One region of the Pseudomonas sp. B21-031 genome, then DNA from elsewhere that is predicted to be linked to it. Evidence: predicted binding sites of a transcription regulator. Region 1 holds the regulator's gene; each other region holds the start of a gene.
What was found. Region 1 encodes sigma-54, which starts transcription at its own class of promoters, with help from an activator protein. Its sites were predicted from a motif close to ANTGGCATNNANNTTGCTNT; they were not measured.
Positions count from the first base shown of each region.

Region 2: the regulator sigma-54 is predicted to act here: its motif matches at 1,640-1,659, upstream of nirB (nitrite reductase large subunit NirB).
Region 3: the regulator sigma-54 is predicted to act here: its motif matches at 1,495-1,514, upstream of glnA (type I glutamate--ammonia ligase).
Region 4: the regulator sigma-54 is predicted to act here: its motif matches at 1,928-1,947, upstream of LOY53_RS07880 (CmpA/NrtA family ABC transporter substrate-binding protein).

Region 1 is NZ_CP087181.1:1,055,226-1,059,883, reverse strand. It holds gene lptC (LPS export ABC transporter periplasmic protein LptC) at 1-290, shown strand, start outside; gene lptA (lipopolysaccharide transport periplasmic protein LptA) at 277-801, shown strand; gene lptB (LPS export ABC transporter ATP-binding protein) at 802-1,527, shown strand; gene LOY53_RS04770 (RNA polymerase factor sigma-54) at 1,703-3,196, shown strand; gene hpf (ribosome hibernation-promoting factor, HPF/YfiA family) at 3,276-3,584, shown strand; gene ptsN (PTS IIA-like nitrogen regulatory protein PtsN) at 3,597-4,061, shown strand; gene rapZ (RNase adapter RapZ) at 4,064-4,658, shown strand, end outside.
Region 2 is NZ_CP087181.1:1,374,800-1,379,457, forward strand. It holds gene LOY53_RS06250 (bifunctional nitrate reductase/sulfite reductase flavoprotein subunit alpha) at 1-1,494, shown strand, start outside; gene nirB (nitrite reductase large subunit NirB) at 1,781-4,333, shown strand; gene nirD (nitrite reductase small subunit NirD) at 4,333-4,658, shown strand, end outside.
Region 3 is NZ_CP087181.1:5,571,377-5,576,034, reverse strand. It holds gene glnA (type I glutamate--ammonia ligase) at 1-1,397, opposite strand, end outside; gene thiI (tRNA uracil 4-sulfurtransferase ThiI) at 1,889-3,343, shown strand; gene typA (translational GTPase TypA) at 3,472-4,658, shown strand, end outside.
Region 4 is NZ_CP087181.1:1,743,643-1,748,300, forward strand. It holds gene LOY53_RS07875 (ANTAR domain-containing response regulator) at 85-660, opposite strand; gene LOY53_RS07880 (CmpA/NrtA family ABC transporter substrate-binding protein) at 672-1,886, opposite strand; gene LOY53_RS07885 (quinone-dependent dihydroorotate dehydrogenase) at 2,026-3,051, shown strand; gene rmf (ribosome modulation factor) at 3,148-3,360, opposite strand; gene rlmKL (bifunctional 23S rRNA (guanine(2069)-N(7))-methyltransferase RlmK/23S rRNA (guanine(2445)-N(2))-methyltransferase RlmL) at 3,922-4,658, shown strand, end outside.

The sequences.
Region 1 (4,658 bases):
AGTACCCGTGGCACGTGCAAAGCGTCCGTGCCGAGGTTAACCCGGACGGCACCGAGGTCGAGCTGATCGACCAGGTGCGCATTGCCCGCACCGACGAAAAGAAGCGTGAAACGATTATCACCAGCTCACGCATGACCGTATTCCCGCAGAAGCAATATGCGCAGACCGAGCAAGCCGTTAGAATCGACGGCGCCGGTGGCACGACCACGGGCAAAGGAATGAAAGCGTATTTGAAAGAAGGCAGGATGGACCTGCTCTCTAACGTAAGAGGACAGTATGAGGCTCGTTAAAACCCTCCCCCTTTTGCTCAGCCTGAGCGCAGCACTGGGAAGCGCGAGCGCCTTCGCACTGCCGACCGACCGTGACCAGCCTATCCGCATCCAGGCCGACAACGCGCACCTGGACGACAAGCAAGGCGTGGCCACCTACACCGGTGACGTGATCATCACCCAAGGCTCGATGATGATCAAAGGCAACACCGTGACCATGACCCGTACCACCAGCGGCGACGTCGACGTGGTCACCTCAGTGGGCAACCTGGCTTACTTCGAGCAGCAGCAGAGCGCCGCCAAACCGGACAAAATGAAAGGCTGGGCGGTAACCATTCAGTACCAGGCGCAGAAAGACTTGGTGATCCTCACCGACCGCGCCAAGGTCGAGAATGAAGGCAACACCACTGAAGGCGAGAAGATCGTCTACAACTCCAAGACCCAGGTTGCGACCGCCGGTCGTGGTGGCAACGTGACTCAACCACGTCAGCGCATCGACATGGTGATCCAGCCGAAGAAGAAGGCCGAGTAAATGGCAACCCTCAAAGCCCAGCACCTGGCCAAGAGCTACAAGGGTCGGCAAGTCGTGCGCGACGTCAGCCTGTCGATCGACAGCGGCCAGATCGTCGGCCTGCTTGGCCCCAACGGCGCCGGCAAGACCACCTGCTTCTACATGATCGTCGGCCTGGTCCAGGCTGAGCAAGGGCGCGTGCTGATCGACAACCTCGATGTCAGCCACCAGCCCATGCACGGTCGCGCGCGTGCCGGCATCGGCTACCTGCCGCAGGAAGCTTCGATCTTCCGCAAGCTGTCGGTGGCCGACAACATCATGGCGATCCTCGAGACCCGCAAGGAGCTCGACCGCGACGGCCGCCGCAAGGAGCTGGAAAGCCTGCTGCAGGAGTTCCACATCAGCCACATCCGCGACAACCTCGGCATGAGCCTCTCGGGTGGCGAACGCCGCCGTGTCGAGATCGCACGCGCCCTGGCGACCGCACCGAAGTTCATCCTGCTCGACGAACCCTTCGCGGGCGTCGACCCGATTTCCGTCGGTGACATCAAGCAGATCATCCACCACCTCAAGGCCAAGGGCATCGGCGTACTGATCACCGACCACAACGTGCGCGAGACCTTGGATATCTGCGAAACCGCCTATATCGTCAATGATGGCCGACTGATCGCCGAAGGCGACGCCGAGACCATCCTGGCCAACGAACTGGTCAAAGAGGTTTACCTGGGTCACGAGTTCCGGCTCTGACCCCGGGACGCACCTGGAGCACTGGCAAATCGACCCTGTCGGGGTTTAAGTTGTTACGGTGCTCTAGGCAAACGCTACAATTTAAGGCATAAAACTTGCTTGAATTTGGCGCTGCGGCGCCCTCGTGTAGTGGATGGCGCATGCGCGCCGGCGAACAAGGTATTAAGCCCCTGCCATGAAACCATCGCTCGTCCTAAAAATGGGCCAGCAACTGACGATGACTCCTCAGTTGCAACAGGCCATCCGCCTCCTCCAGCTCTCTACCCTGGACCTCCAACAGGAAATCCAGGAAGCGCTGGAATCGAACCCGATGCTCGAACGTCAGGAAGACGGCGAGGACTTCGACAACAGCGACCCGATGGCCGATAACGCCGAGAACAAACCGGTCGCCGAAGTCCAGGACAACAGCTTCCAGGAAAGCACCAACAGTGCCGAAAACCTGGAAGACGGCGAGTGGGGCGAGCGAATCCCCAACGAGCTGCCCGTCGATACCGCCTGGGAAGACATCTACCAGACCAGCGCCAGCAGCCTGCCGAGCAACGATGACGACGAGTGGGACTTCACCACCCGCACATCGGCCGGCGAAAGCCTGCAAAGCCACCTGCTGTGGCAGTTGAACCTGGCGCCGATGTCCGACACCGATCGCCTGATCGCCGTCACCCTGATCGACAGCATCAATGGCCAGGGCTACCTCGAAGACACCCTCGAAGAGATCTGCGCCGGTTTCGACCCCGAACTGGATATCGAGCTGGACGAGGTCGAAGCGGTCTTGCACCGCATTCAGCAGTTCGAGCCTGCCGGCATCGCCGCACGCAACCTGGGCGAATGCCTGCTGCTGCAACTGCGCCAGCTACCGGCCAGCACGCCGTGGATGGCCGAGGCCAAACGCCTGGTCACCGACTTCATCGACCTGCTCGGCAGCCGCGACTACAGCCAGCTGATGCGGCGCATGAAGATCAAGGAAGACGAGCTGCGCCAGGTCATCGAACTGGTGCAAAGCCTCAACCCGCGCCCTGGCTCGCAGATCGAATCGAGCGAGCCCGAGTACGTCGTGCCCGACGTCATCGTGCGCAAAGACAGCGACCGCTGGCTGGTGGAGTTGAACCAGGAAGCCATCCCGCGCCTGCGCGTCAACCCGCAATACGCAGGCTTTGTCCGCCGCGCCGACACCAGCGCCGACAACACCTTCATGCGCAATCAGCTGCAAGAAGCGCGCTGGTTCATCAAGAGCCTGCAAAGCCGCAACGAAACCCTGATGAAAGTGGCCACGCAGATCGTCGAGCATCAGCGCGGCTTCCTCGACCATGGCGACGAAGCGATGAAGCCGTTGGTCCTGCATGACATCGCCGAAGCCGTCGGCATGCACGAGTCGACCATTTCGCGGGTCACCACGCAAAAATACATGCACACGCCCCGCGGCATCTACGAACTGAAATACTTTTTCTCAAGCCACGTCAGCACCGCTGAAGGCGGAGAATGCTCGTCCACAGCGATCCGCGCGATCATCAAGAAACTGGTTGCGGCGGAAAATCAGAAAAAGCCATTGAGTGACAGCAAGATCGCTGGTTTACTGGAGGCACAAGGCATCCAGGTAGCCCGTCGCACCGTCGCCAAGTACCGCGAGTCTCTCGGCATCGCACCGTCGAGCGAGCGCAAGCGACTGATGTAGCACCTGGTATGTGCCACAGCGTTTTTGGGGCAGGTGCAAGACTTGCCTCTTTATGCACGGGCAATAAAGGAGAAGCTGTATGCAAGTCAATATCAGTGGACAGCATGTAGAAGTCACCCAGCCGCTGCGCGATTATGTGCTTGAAAAGCTCGCCCGCGTGGAAAGTCACTTCGACAAGATCACTAACGTGCAGGTCATCATGAAGGTCGAGAAGCTGCAGCAGAAGGTCGAAGCGACCCTGCAGATTCCGGGCGGTGAAGTGGTAGCCAACGCGGAACACGAAGACATGTATGCAGCGATCGACGCCTTGGCCGACAAGCTCGACCGCCAACTGAAAAAACACAAGGAAAAACAGCAAAGCCTGCTGCAAGGTGCAGCTGCCCGCTGATCCCCCTCATCCATGATCCGACTTGAAACCATCCTGACCCCCGGCCGTTCCCTCGTGAACGTGCCGGGAGGCAGTAAGAAGCGCGCCCTCGAAAAGGTCGCCAATCTCATCGCCAACCAAGTGCCAGAACTGGAGATGCAAGACGTCTTCGAAAAACTGGTCGCCCGTGAAAAGCTCGGTTCGACCGGGTTCGGCAACGGCATCGCCATCCCCCACTGCCGACTCGAAGGATGCACCGCCCCGGTCAGCGCATTGCTGCACCTGGAGGCACCGATCGACTACGACGCCATCGATGGCGCACCCGTGGACCTGCTGTTCGTCCTGCTGGTGCCCGAAGCTGCCACCGATGCGCACCTGGAACTGCTGCGCCAGATCGCCAGCATGCTCGATCGCAAAGAGGTTCGTGATCGCCTGCGTGCCGCCAGCAGTGACGAGGCCCTGTACCAGGTTGTCCTGGACGTACAGAACGAGCACTGAACATGCACCTGATCATCGTCAGCGGCCGGTCCGGCTCCGGCAAGAGCACCGCCCTCGATGTCCTGGAAGACAACGGTTTCTATTGCATCGACAACCTTCCCGCCGGGCTGCTACCGCAGCTTGCGGAAGATGCCTTGATCAATACCGAGTTGCTGCAACCCAAGGTCGCCGTGTCGATTGACGCGCGCAACCTGCCCAGCCACCTGACGCGTTTCCCCGAGCTGCTTGAAGAGGCCCGCGCCCGGCATATCAAGTGTGATGTGCTGTACCTGGATGCCGACGAAGACACCCTGCTCAAGCGCTTTTCGGAGACTCGTCGGCGTCACCCGCTGACCAATGCCAACCGTTCCCTGGCAGAGGCGATACGCGTGGAAAGCGACATGCTGGGGCCGATCGCCGACCTTGCCGACCTCAAGATCGACACCACCAGCCTCAACCTTTACCAGTTGCGCGACTCGATCAAGCTGCGCCTGCTCAACCAGCCAGAGCCTGGCACCGCGTTCCTGGTCGAATCCTTTGGCTTCAAACGGGGTATGCCGGTCGATGCCGACCTGGTGTTCGACGTGCGCTGCCTGCCCAACCCCTACTGGAAGCCCG
Region 2 (4,658 bases), 320 kb from region 1:
GGCCTCGCCGTGCAGCTCAGTTGCATGGCAGCGGTCAGCCCGCAGCAGTTGCACGGCGCGGCCAGTGTCGTACTGATCGCCAGTACGTTCGGCGATGGCGATGCGCCCGACAGTGCGACGGCGTTCTGGCAAGCCCTGCAAAGCGAGGAGGGCGCCCATTGTGCCGACGTGCCTTATGCCGTGTTGGCCTTGGGTGACTCCAGTTACGACCAGTTTTGCGGGTTTGGCCGCAAGCTCGATCAGCGCCTGGCCGAGCTGGGCGGGCGGCGGTTGTTGCCACGGGTGGACTGCGAGCCGGACTTCGATGAGGCATTCGCCACCTGGCTCGACGCCTTGTCATCACAGTTGGGCAGCGCCGCCGCGCCCCAGGCAAGCAGCGCACCCGCGCCCGTGGAGGCCTACAGCAAGCAGCAACCCTGGTCGGCCACCTTGCTGGAAAACCGCGTGCTCAACGCCCCAGGTGCCAGCAAGGAGACCCGCCAACTGGTGTTCGATCTGTCGGGCAGCACGTTTACCTACCAGCCGGGCGATGCCTTGGGCGTATGGCCGCGTAACTGCCCGGCGTTGGTCGAGGAGTTGCTGGCACTGATGCGCCTTGATGGCCAGGCCCTGGTTGAGGTCAAAGGCCAGCCTGCGCTGCCGTTGGCCGTTGCCATGCAAGCCCACCTGGAAATCGCCAAGGTCACCCCTGCGCAGTTGCAGGTGTTCAGCCAGACGGCGGCGGGCCTGCGCCGGCTGCTTCAGCCTGAGCACAAGGCCGAGCTGCAGCGCTGGTTGTGGGGGCGGCAGTTGGCAGACGTACTGCGTGAGTTCCCGCAAGACCTGCCATTGGCCACCTGGCTTGACCTGCTCAAGCCGTTGCAGCCGCGCTTGTACTCGATCAGTTCCAGCCCGTTGGCGCACCCCGGCCAGGTTCACCTGACGGTCTCGACGGTGCGTTACGGGCAGCGCAAAGGGGCCTGCTCGACCTTTCTGGCCGACCGTGCGCAAGGCATCAAGGTGGCGATCTTCCCGCAGGCATCGAAGCATTTTCGCCTGCCTGAGGACGACAGTGTGGCGGTGATCATGGTCGGCCCAGGCACGGGTATCGCGCCGTTTCGGGCGTTTCTGGAAGAACGCGAAGCGCGTGGGGCCAGTGGGCAGAACTGGCTGTTCTTCGGTGAGCAGTCTGCCGCCAGCGATTTCTATTACCAAGCGCAGTTGCAAGCTTGGCAGGCGACCGGCCATGTGCGCCTGGATACCGCTTTCTCGCGCGACCAGGCCGAGAAAATCTATGTGCAGCAGCGCATGCACGAGCAGGGCGCTGACCTCTGGCGGTGGCTGGAAGCGGGCGCGTTCTTTTATGTGTGCGGCGATGCCCAGCGCATGGCCAAGGATGTGGACAGCGCCTTGCGCGCGATCGTCGCGGAGCATGGCGGTATGAGCGGGGCTGCGGCGGATGCGTATGTAGAGGGGTTGAGCAAGGCCAAGCGCTATCGGCGCGATGTGTATTGAGTGCACCGGGATGGGGAGGGGTGCACCTTGGCTGTGCGGTTAGGGGTGCCTGTACCGGCCTTTTCGCAGCACAAGGCTGCTCCTACAGGGGGCGCAGAACCGGTAGGAGCAGCCTTGTGCTGCGAAGAGGCCCCACCAGGCAGTCTTTGGCACACTCCCTGCTTTACCAGCTTCACAACACGCCCCACTGATCAACGGCGATCAACCAGGGGCACACCCTGATGAGTACAGGCAAAGGCGCCTGGAGCTTCGGCTCCAGGCGTTTTTTTTTGATCGAGGATCGGCTATGAAGGCAACAGCGAACGGCGGACAACGCGAGAAACTGGTCATTGTCGGCAACGGCATGGTCGGCCACCACTGTGTCGAGCAACTGATCGAGCGGGGCGCTTTGGAGCGGTTCGAGGTGCGGGTGTTCGGCGAAGAACGCCAACGTGCCTACGACCGTGTGCACCTGTCCGAGTACTTCGGCGGCAGCTGTGCCGAAACCCTGGCCCTGTGCGAGCAAGGCTTCTATACCCGCCAAGGCGTGCACCTGCACCTGGGCGAGCCTGTGCTGGAGATCGACCGCGCGCGCTGCGAAGTGGTCACCGCCGAAGGCCGCTATGGCTACGACCAGTTGATCCTGGCCACCGGCTCATACCCTTTCGTGCCTCCGATCGAAGGCTCCAGCGGCAATGCCCGCTTGGTCTACCGCACCCTCGACGACCTCGACGCCATCCGCGCCGCCGCCCAGGGTGCCCGCCGAGGCGTGGTGGTCGGCGGGGGCTTGTTGGGCCTTGAAGCAGCCAATGCGCTGAAATCGCTGGGCCTGGAAGCCCATGTGGTGGAGTTCGCCCCTCGGCTGATGCCGGTGCAGTTGGACGGCGAGGGCGGCGCGGCGCTCAAGGCGCAGATCGAGGCCTTGGGCGTGGGCGTGCACCTGTCCCGCGCCACCCAGTCGATCAGCGCCGGTGAGGCGTATCGCTACCGGATGAACTTCGACGGCGGCGAGCACCTGGAAACCGACCTGATCGTGTTCTCTGCCGGTATCCGCCCGCAAGATGCCCTGGGCCGCGCGTGCGGGCTGGAGATTGCCGCCCGTGGCGGGGTGGTGATCGACAATCACTGCCGCACCCATGACGCCCGCATCTTCGCCATCGGCGAGTGCGCCTCATGGAATGGCAGCGTGTTCGGCTTGGTCGCGCCGGGCTACAGCATGGCGCGCAACCTGGCGGCGCTGCTGGTGGGCGATGAAGCGGTGCCGTTCACCGGCGCCGACATGTCGACCAAGCTCAAGCTGCTGGGCGTGGATGTCGGCTCGATCGGCGATGGCCATGGCGCTACGCCGGGCTCGCGCAGCTACCGCTTCATCGACGAAACCAATGCGGCCTATCGCCGGCTGGTGGTGGATGCCAGTGGCAAGCATGTGCTCGGCGCGGTACTGGTCGGTGACAACAGCTACTACGATACCCTGCTGCAGTACGCGCAAAACGGCATCGCCTTGCCTGCCGACCCAGCCGCCCTGATTTTGCCGCAAACGGGCGGCGCGCCGGCCTTGGGCGCCGATGCGCTGCCCGACAGCGCGACCATCTGCTCGTGCCATAACGTCAGCAAGGGCGCCGTCTGCGCCGCTATCGACAGCGGCTGCAGCGACCTCGCTGCGGTCAAGGGGTGCACCAAAGCGGCCAGCGGTTGCGGCGGCTGCGCGGCCCTGCTCAAGCAGGTGTTCGAGCACGAACTGACCGCCCGCGGCGTGACCGTCGACAAAAGCCTGTGCGAACACTTTGCCTACACCCGCCAGGAGCTTTACGGGCTGGTGCGGGTTGGCGGCATCCGCACCTTCAATGACCTGCTCGCGCGCCATGGCAAAGGCCACGTCGGTTGCGATATCTGCAAGCCGGCGGTGGGCAATATCCTCGCCTCGTGCTGGAACCAGCCGATCATGGACCCGGCGTTGGTACCGCTGCAGGACACCAACGACACCTTCATGGCCAACATGCAGAAAAACGGTACCTACTCGGTGGTGCCGCGCATCCCTGGGGGCGAAATCACCCCGGACAAGCTGATCGTGATCGGCCAGGTGGCAAAAAAGTACGACCTCTACACCAAGATCACCGGTGGCCAACGTATCGACCTGTTCGGCGCCCAGCTGCACGAGTTGCCGCTGATCTGGGGCGAGTTGATCGAAGCCGGTTTCGAGACGGGCCATGCCTACGGCAAGTCGACCCGCACGGTGAAGTCGTGCGTGGGCAGCACCTGGTGCCGTTACGGTGTGCAGGACAGCGTCGCCATGGCCCTGCGCCTGGAAGACCGCTACAAGGGCCTGCGCAGCCCGCACAAGCTCAAGTTCGCGGTGTCTGGCTGCACCCGCGAATGCGCCGAGGCGCAGAGCAAGGACATCGGCGTGATCGCCACGGACAAGGGCTGGAACCTGTACGTGTGCGGCAACGGCGGCATGCGCCCGCGCCACGCCGAGCTGTTTGCCACCGACCTGGACGACGAGACCCTGGTGCGTCTGATCGACCGCGTGCTGATGTTCTACATCCGCACTGCCGACAAACTGCAGCGCACCTCGGTCTGGCGCGAAAGCCTGGAGGGCGGGCTGGACTACCTCAAGCAGGTGATTCTCGACGACAGCCTGGGCCTGGCCGCCGAGCTTGAGGCGCAGATGCAGCATGTGGTCGACCACTATGAATGCGAATGGGCCAATGCCCTCAACGACCCGGAGAAGCTCAAGCGCTTCCGCACCTTCGTCAACGACCACCGCGCCGACCCGGACGTGCACTTCGTCCGCGAGCGCGATCAGCGCCGCCCAGCGGCACCGCTGCACCTGATCCCCACTGCCGAGGAGGCTGTCTGATGAACCTGACCAATACTGCTGTAGCCCACCAGACGAACTGGCAGACAGTCTGCCAAGCGCGCGACCTGGTGGCCGATTCCGGCGTGGTGGTGTGGCACGAGGGCGCCCAGGTGGCGCTGTTCTACTTGCCGGGTCAGGAACAGCCACTGTATGCGCTGGACAACCGCGACCCGCGCTCGGGTGCCAACATCATTGGCCGCGGGTTGGTGGGTAGCTTGCAGGGTGAGTTGGTGGTGGCGGCGCCGCTTTACAAACAGCATTTCAGCCTGCACAGCGGGGAATGCCTGGAAGATGCCGGGCAGCGGCTGCGGGTGTGGCCGGTGCG
Region 3 (4,658 bases), 1.5 Mb from region 1:
TAGTACAGCTCGTATTCCAGCGGGTGCACGAAGGTACGGACTTTGATCTCTTCTTCGCTCTTCAGCTCGATGAAGGCATCGATGAAGTCGTCGGAGAACACGCCGCCCTTGGTCAGGAACGCACGGCCTTTATCCAGCTCTTCCAAGGCCTCTTTCAGGCTGCCGCAGACTTGCGGGATGTCTTTCGCCTCTTCAGGCGGCAGGTCGTACAGGTTCTTGTCGGCAGCATCGCCTGGGTGGATCTTGTTCTGGATGCCGTCCAGGCCAGCCATCAGCAGGGCCGCGAAGGCCAGGTACGGGTTGGCCGATGGGTCCGGGAAGCGCGCTTCGATACGGCGGGCTTTCGGGCTGCCGACGTACGGAATACGGATCGAGGCGGAACGGTTGCGCGCCGAGTAGGCCAGCATCACCGGGGCTTCGAAGCCTGGAACCAGACGCTTGTAGGAGTTGGTCGACGGGTTGGTGAAGCCGTTCAGGGCCTTACCGTGCTTGATGATACCGCCGATGAAGTACAGGGCGGTGTCGGACAGGCCGGCATAGCCTTCACCCGAGAAGGTGTTCTTGCCGTCTTTCCAGATCGACATGTGCACGTGCATGCCCGAGCCGTTGTCGCCGTACAGTGGCTTCGGCATGAAGGTGGCGGTACGGCCGTAGGCGTCGGCAACGTTGTGCACGACGTACTTCAGGGCCTGTACTTCGTCAGCCTTCTTCACCAGGGTGTTGAACTTGACGCCGATTTCGTTCTGGCCGGCAGTCGCCACTTCGTGGTGGTGAACTTCAACGGTCTGACCCATTTCTTCCAGTGCGTTGCACATGGCAGTACGGATTTCGTGGTCGTGGTCGAACGGCGGAACTGGGAAGTAGCCGCCTTTGACGCCAGGACGGTGGCCTTTGTTGCCGCCTTCCACGTCAGCGCCAGTCATCCACGAGCCTTGCTCGGAGAAGATCTTGAACATCGAGCCGGAGATGTCCGACTGGAACTTCACTTCGTCGAAGATGAAGAACTCAGGCTCTGGGCCGGCGAATACGGTGTCACCGATGCCGGTGCTCTTCAGGTACTCTTCGGCGCGCTTGGCGATGCCGCGTGGGTCGCGATCGTAGCCCTGCATGCTCGACGGGTCGACGATGTCGCAGGTGATGATCAGGGTCGGCTCTTCGGTGAACGGGTCCAGCACGGCGGTGTCATCGACCGGCATCAGGATCATGTCGGAAGCTTCGATGCCTTTCCAGCCAGCGATGGAGGAACCGTCGAACATCTTGCCGACTTCGAAGAAATCTTCGTCCAGGCCATCACGCGCCGGCATGGTCACGTGGTGCTGAATGCCTTTGGTGTCCGTGAAACGCAGATCAATCCACTTGACGTCATGATCTTTGATGAGTTGAACCGACTTCGACATGTTGTCCTCCGGATGGTCTAGAGCGCGGTGGGCCGCTGCCCTGGAAAAAGGGTGTTGCCGGGCGCGGATAGTCGGCCAAGCTTACCTGCCTCACAAGGGAGCAAATTGCATGCCAGTGCCCGAAAATGGCGAGGGCGGGATAAAAGAGGGCGTTTGCGGGCATCTGGCGACAGGGTAGCGGGGAAAAGTGCACCCTTAAGATGCGGTTATTAGGATAGGTGCACCAATAGTGTGCACGCGCTTAGTGTTGTGCTTTCTTTGAGGGCCTCTTCGCGGGTCAACCCGCTCCCACAGGGACCGCAGGGATTTCGAAGACTGAGCAATCCCCTGTAGGAGCGGGTTTACCCGCGAAAGGGCCGTAACAGGCGCCCCAAAACCCCGGCCTGGCATTTATCTCAAAGCTTCTGATCAAAAGTTGGTCAAATCCTGAGCAATTTCCGATATAATTCGCGCCCCTCATTTTCGGCAGGCCCTGCGCGCGCTGTTAACCAATGAAACTTATCGTCAAAGTCTTCCCAGAAATCACCATCAAGAGCCGGCCGGTGCGCAAGCGCTTCATCCGTCAGCTCGGCAAGAACATCCGCAACGTGCTCAAGGATCTGGATCCTGAGCTCGCGGTCGATGGTGTCTGGGACAATCTCGAAGTGGTCACCCGCGTCGAAGACGAGAAGGTCCAGCGCGAGATGATCGAGCGCCTCACCTGCACGCCGGGTATCACCCACTTCCTGCAGGTCGAGGAATACCCGCTCGGCGACTTCGACGACATCGTCGAGAAGTGCAAGCAGCACTTCGGTCACCTGCTGGCGGGCAAGCATTTCGCCGTACGCTGCAAGCGCGGCGGCCACCATGACTTCACGTCGATGGACGTCGACCGCTACGTCGGCAGCCAGCTGCGTCAGCAGTGCGGCGCCGCCGGCATCGAGCTGAAGAACCCGGAAGTCCTGGTGCGCATCGAAATTCGCAACCAGCGCCTGTACGTGATCCACAACCAGCATCAGGGCATCGGCGGCTATCCGCTGGGCGCTCTGGAGCAAACCCTGGTACTGATGTCCGGTGGCTTCGACTCCACCGTGGCGGCCTACCAGATGATGCGCCGTGGCCTGATGACCCACTTCTGCTTCTTCAACCTCGGCGGCCGTGCCCACGAACTGGGGGTGATGGAAGTTGCCCACTACCTGTGGAAAAAGTACGGCAGCAGCCAGCGCGTGCTGTTCATCAGCGTGCCGTTCGAAGAAGTGGTCGGCGAGATCCTCAACAAGGTCGACAACAGCTACATGGGCGTGACCCTCAAGCGCATGATGTTGCGCGGCGCCGCCCATATGGCCGACCGCCTGCAGATCGACGCGCTGGTCACCGGCGAGGCGATTTCCCAGGTCTCCAGCCAGACCCTGCCGAACCTGTCGATCATCGACTCGGCGACCGACAAGCTGGTGCTGCGCCCGCTGCTGGCCAGCCACAAGCAGGACATCATCGACCAGGCCACCGAAATCGGCACCGCCGACTTCGCCAAGCACATGCCTGAATACTGCGGCGTGATCTCGGTAAACCCGACCACCCACGCCAAGCGTCACCGCATGGAGCATGAAGAGAAGCAATTCGACATGGCCGTGCTGGAGCGCGCCCTCGAACGCGCCAAGTTCATCTCGATCGACCACGTGATCGACGAGTTGGGCAAGGACGTCGAGGTGGAAGAAGTGCGCGAAGCGCTGCCTGGCCAGATCGTCATCGACATCCGTCACCCCGATGCCCAGGAAGACGAACCCCTGGTGATCGAGGGCATCGAAGTCCAGGTGATGCCATTTTATGCAATTAATAGTCGCTTCAAGCAGCTGGATGAAACACGCCAGTACCTGCTGTATTGCGACAAGGGTGTGATGAGCCGACTGCACGCACACCACCTGCTCAGTGAGGGACATGCCAATGTGCGTGTTTATCGTCCGGCATAAGACGCCAGGGCTGTATGGCGGCAGCATCCGCCATCGCCCTCCCGACCACCGGGCCTGCTGAGCCTTATACCTTACATATTGGTCGCCTAGACTAGGCGGCAACCGAATCCTCTGATCGAGATACACTTGTGATCGAAAATCTGCGTAACATCGCCATCATCGCCCACGTTGACCATGGTAAAACCACGTTGGTCGACAAACTCCTGCGTCAGTCCGGCACTCTGGAGCGTAACGAGCTCAACGACGAGCGCGTCATGGACTCCAACGACCAGGAAAAAGAGCGCGGTATTACCATTCTGGCGAAAAACACCGCCATCAACTGGAACGGCTACCACATCAACATCGTCGACACCCCCGGCCACGCCGACTTCGGTGGCGAGGTTGAGCGTGTAATGTCGATGGTCGACTCCGTGCTGCTGCTGGTCGACGCTCAAGACGGCCCGATGCCGCAAACCCGCTTCGTGACCAAAAAGGCCTTCGAAGCTGGCCTGAAGCCAATCGTCGTGATCAACAAGGTTGACCGTCCGGGCGCGCGTCCTGACTGGGTTCTGGACCAGATCTTCGACCTGTTCGACAACCTCGGTGCCACCGACGAACAGCTGGACTTCAAAGTCGTCTACGCCTCGGCCCTGAACGGCATCGCCGGTCTGGACCACACCGAAATGGGCGAAGACATGACTGCCCTGTACCAGGCGGTCATTGACCACGTTCCAGCGCCAGCTGTTGACCGTGACGGCCCGTTCCAGATGCAGATCTCCGCTCTGGACTACAACAGCTTCCTGGGTGTGATCGGTGTTGGCCGTATTGCCCGTGGTCGCATCAAGCCGAACACCCCGGTTGTCGCTATCGACGCCGACGGCAAGAAGCGTAACGGCCGTATCCTCAAGCTGATGGGCCACCACGGCCTGCACCGCGTCGATGTCGAAGAAGCCCAAGCTGGCGACATCGTCTGCATCAGCGGTTTCGACGAGCTGTTCATCTCCGACACCCTGTGCGACCCGACTGCCGTTGAGGCGATGAAGCCGCTGACCGTTGACGAGCCTACCGTTTCGATGACCTTCCAGGTCAACGACTCGCCGTTCTGCGGCAAGGAAGGCAAGTTCGTCACCAGCCGTAACATCAAGGACCGTCTGGACAAAGAGCTGCTGTACAACGTTGCCCTGCGCGTTGAAGAAACCGACTCCCCAGACAAGTTCAAAGTCTCGGGCCGTGGTGAGCTGCACCTCTCGGTACTGATCGAAACCATGCGTCGCGAAGGCTTCGAGCTGGCCCTGGGCCGCCCAGAAGTGATCATCCGCGAAGTGGACGGCGTTAA
Region 4 (4,658 bases), 690 kb from region 1:
CGGCAAGCCGGCTCCCACAGGTTTGAAGGCTCGCTTACGATCTTTGTTCTCGCGCGACAGCACAGCCCAAAGGGCTATGTCTTCTCAGCCCAGCATCTCGTGCATGGCGATGATCTGCTCGGCCACCTGGATCAGCTTCTGCTGGCGGCTCATGGCCTGGCGGCGCATCAGGGTGTAGGCCTGCTCTTCGTTGCAGTCTTTCATCTTCATCAGCAGGCCCTTGGCCTGTTCGATCCGCTTGCGTTCGGCCAGTTGCTGGTCACGCGCCAGCAACTGCGCCCTAAGGGCCTGGTCGCTCTCGAAGCGGGCCATGGCCACATCCAGAATCGGCTGCAAACGCGCAGCATGAATGCCCTCGACGATATAGGCGCTGACCCCCGCCTGGATCGCCTGGCGCATTACGCCGGGGTCATGTTCGTCGGTAAACAGCACGATGGGCCGCGGTCGGTCGCGGCTGACCAGTACCACGTGTTCCATCACGTCGCGGTCCGGTGCGTCGGTATCGATCAACACGACGTCCGGATGCACCGTTTCGACGCAGGCGGGCAAATCGATGGTCAGACCAGGGGCTTCGATCACGTCGAAACCGGCCTCGCTCAAGGCGGCCTTGAGCCGGCCCAGTTTGTTTTGAGTGTCGTCGATCAGCAGGATACGCAGCATGTTCATCCCCCTCACAGGCCAACGCGGGCTTCGGGTGTGTCGCCCAAGGCGTGCAGGCTGAAGCTGCGGGCATAGCCGTAGGGGTCGCTGCCGTCCCAGCGGGTACCGTCGATCAGCAGGCTGCTTCGCATCGGTTGCTCAAGGCACGCTATGCCTAGGGCGTCTGCCGCTTCGTGGTAAAGCGCCAGTTGCTGGACCTGGCTGGCCACGCCGAGGTAGTCGGGGTCGTCTCGCAATAGTCCCCAGCGGCGGAACTGGGTCATGAACCACATGCCGTCGGACAAATACGGCAGGTTGGCCCGGCCCTGGTCGAACAGGCGCAAAGCGTGGGGGTCTTGCCACTGGTTGCCCAGCCCGTCTTGGTAGTCACCCAGCAGGCGGGGCTCGACAGTGCTCGTCGGCGTGTCCAGGTAAGCACTGCCGCTGAGCAACTGTGCTGTGCTGCGGCGGTTCTCAGGGCTTTGCTCAATGAAGCGGCTGGCTGCGAGTATCGCCTTGATCAGGGCACGGGCGCTGTTGGGGTATTGCTCGGCGAAGGCGCGGGCGCAAGCGAGCACCTTCTCCGGGTGGTCTGGCCAGATCGACTGGCTGGTTGCCAGGGTAAAGCCCTGGCCCTTGGCGACGGCATCCGCCGCCCAAGGTTCGCCTGCACAAAACCCGTCGATGCGGCCAGCCTGGATATGTGCGGCCATCTGCGCGGGCGGCACCACCACGCTGTCGACATCGCGCAGCGGGTGGATGCCCTGGCTCGCCAGCCAGTAGTACAACCACATGGCGTGGGTGCCGGTGGGGAAAGTCTGGGCAAAGGTCAGGCGTGCGCCATGCTGGTGCACCAGCCGCGCCAATGCCTCAGGGCTGGTCACGCCCTTGCGTTGCAGGGCGGGCGATAGGTTGATGGCCTGGGCATTCTGGTTCAGCCCCATGAGCACGGCCATGTCGCTGGCGGGCACACCGCCAATGCCCAGGTGCACGGCATACGCCAGGCCATACAGGCAGTGCGCGGCATCCAGCTCGCCGCTGACCAGTTTGTCGCGCAGCCCCGCCCAAGAGCCCTGGCGCTTTAGGTTGAGGGTCAGGCCGTGTTGCTGGGCAAAGCCCTGGGTGGCGGCGACCACGACCGAGGCGCAGTCGGTCAGGGCCATGAAGCCAATGTTCAGGCTGGGCTTTTCCGGTGCGTCGCTGCCGTTGACCCAGGCCAGGGGCGTTGCTCGGGTTGCTGTGTTCACAAGGATCCTCGCCCGTACTGAAAAGGCAGTGTGCGGTGAGCGAAGCAACGCATGTGCCAATCGGCCCTAGGATTTACTGTCATGCCAGCCGTGCGCTGGCTATAATCGCCCCCTCATTCACCCCGAGCCTTGCCCGCCCATGTATACCCTGGCCCGCCAGCTGCTGTTCAAGCTTTCCCCGGAAACCTCCCACGACCTGTCCCTGGACCTGATCGGTGCCGGTGGCCGTCTCGGCCTCAACGGCATGCTGTGCAAACAGCCGGCAGCGTTGCCGGTGTCGGTCATGGGCTTGAACTTTGCCAACCCGGTGGGCCTCGCCGCTGGCCTGGACAAGAACGGCGCGGCAATCGATGGCTTCGCCCAACTGGGCTTCGGCTTCGTCGAGATCGGTACCGTCACACCGCGCCCGCAACCCGGCAACCCGAAGCCGCGGATTTTCCGTCTGCCAGAGGCAACGGCAATCATCAACCGCATGGGCTTCAACAACCTGGGCGTCGATCACCTGCTCGAGCGCGTGCGGGCATCGCGTTACAACGGCGTACTGGGCATCAACATCGGCAAAAACTTCGACACCCCGGTCGAGCGGGCGGTCGATGACTACCTGATCTGCCTGGACAAGGTCTATACCGAAGCCACCTACATCACAGTCAACGTCAGCTCGCCGAACACACCGGGCCTGCGCAGCCTGCAGTTTGGCGACTCGCTGAAGCAGTTGCTCGATGCCTTGGCCGAGCGCCGTGAGCATTTGGCGGTCACGCACGGCAAGCGCGTGCCGTTGGCGATCAAGATTGCCCCTGACATGAGCGACGAAGAAACCGCACTGGTGGCTGCTGCGCTGATGGAATCGGGCATGGACGCGGTGATCGCTACCAACACCACCCTGAGCCGCGAAGGCGTCGAGCACTTGCCTTATGGCGGCGAAGCCGGTGGTTTGTCGGGGGCGCCGGTGCTTGAGAAGAGCACCCACACGGTGAAGGTGTTGGCCGGTGAGCTGGGCGGCAAGTTGCCGATCATTGCGGCGGGTGGCATTACCGAGGGGCGTCACGCCGCCGAGAAAATCGCTGCGGGTGCCAGCCTGGTACAGATTTACTCGGGCTTCATTTATAAGGGGCCGGCGCTGATTCGCGAATCGGTCGATGCGATTGCCGCTCTGCCTCGCGCTTAAGTCGCGGGCATAAAAAGGGCCCCATCAAGGGGCCCCTGGGCCGAAGCCCGCCGCCCGGATGGGGCGCGCATGGTGACTCGAATTCAGTGTCCTCGTTCAGCCAAAGGCGTGATTTTCGGAGAGCCTGTGGATGCCAGCGATGCCTGTTTCACCGGCGCACCTCGCATCGAAACCTTCTCGCCAGCCGTTGTTCCAGTTGAATTGTTTTTCACCCTCGTAGGGGCAAAGCTCCTTGGATTTACCGGCGATTCCGTATAGGAAACCACGTTTGTATGCTCTTTCCAACGGATCACGCTTAAGTCTTCTCATAGGGTGCTGCCCTCACTTGTTGACTGTAATGTCCCGTCGGCCTCTCCGAGGCCGGGCAGAATCGTTCTGCCGGTATGCGCTCGCTGCCGGCGTGGCGAGCGGAAGGTGCCGCCTCGTTGCGAAGCGGCCTGAGACCAGTTCTAACGAATGCGCGTCACAGTGTGAATGATCGATTTGTCATAAGGACGTAACGTTTCTAAGGGTGAAGGGATAAGTAAATAAATGCGACTCAACCTTATTTGTCGCTGAGCCCGCAATGATCGGGGTTTGCCGATCATTGACGTCATTTCGCCAGCGTCGCTGCGCCATGACAGAATTATTTTGAAATGCGACGAAGGGTCACATCGGCCCCTGCATCGCTCGAATTTTTAATGCTGCCTGATGATCTAAGCTGTCTTTGCCCCTGGCGAAGTGCTGGTCGGTCAGGCGGCCCGGTCCTTGCGCTGCGCAATTGCGCGCAGGCAATGGCCACTCGGATGCCTGCTGGAAGGGTGTTCGGGCAAACATCGCGGGGCGATGCGTCGCCTCGTCAGTCAAATAGCCTAAGGCTCTGGAATACTCATGTCGGACCGTTTCGAAATTTACCTCACCTGCCCCAAAGGCCTGGAAGGCCTGCTCGCTGAAGAGGCCAAGGGCCTCGGCCTCGATGAAGTGCGTGAGCACACCTCGGCCATTCGCGGCGCCGCCGACATGGAAACCGCCTATCGCCTGTGCCTGTGGTCGCGCCTGGCGAACCGGGTGTTGCTGGTGCTCAAGCGCTTCAACATGAAGAACGCCGACGACCTCTACGACGGCGTCAACGCGGTTGACTGGGCAGACCACCTGGCGGCCGACGGCACCCTTGCGGTGGAATTCAGTGGCCATGGCTCGGGCATCGACAACACCCACTTCGGCGCGCTCAAGGTCAAGGACGCCATCGTCGACAAGCTGCGCAACCGTGAAGGCCTGCGCCCGTCGGTGGAAAAGATCGACCCCGATGTGCGCGTGCACCTGCGCCTGGACCGTGGCGAGGCGATTCTCTCGCTCGACCTGTCTGGCCACAGCCTGCACCAGCGCGGCTATCGCCTGCAGCAAGGCGCCGCGCCCCTCAAGGAAAACCTTGCGGCAGCCGTGCTGATCCGCGCCGGCTGGCCACGCATCGCTGCTGAGGGCGGCGCCCTGGCCGACCCGATGTGTGGTGTGGGTACCTTCCTTGTTGAAGCCGCCATGATTGCCGCCGACATCGCCCCTAACCTCAAGCGCGAACGCTGGGGCTTCAGCGCCTGGCTTGGCCATGTGCCAGCCCTGTGGCGCAAGGT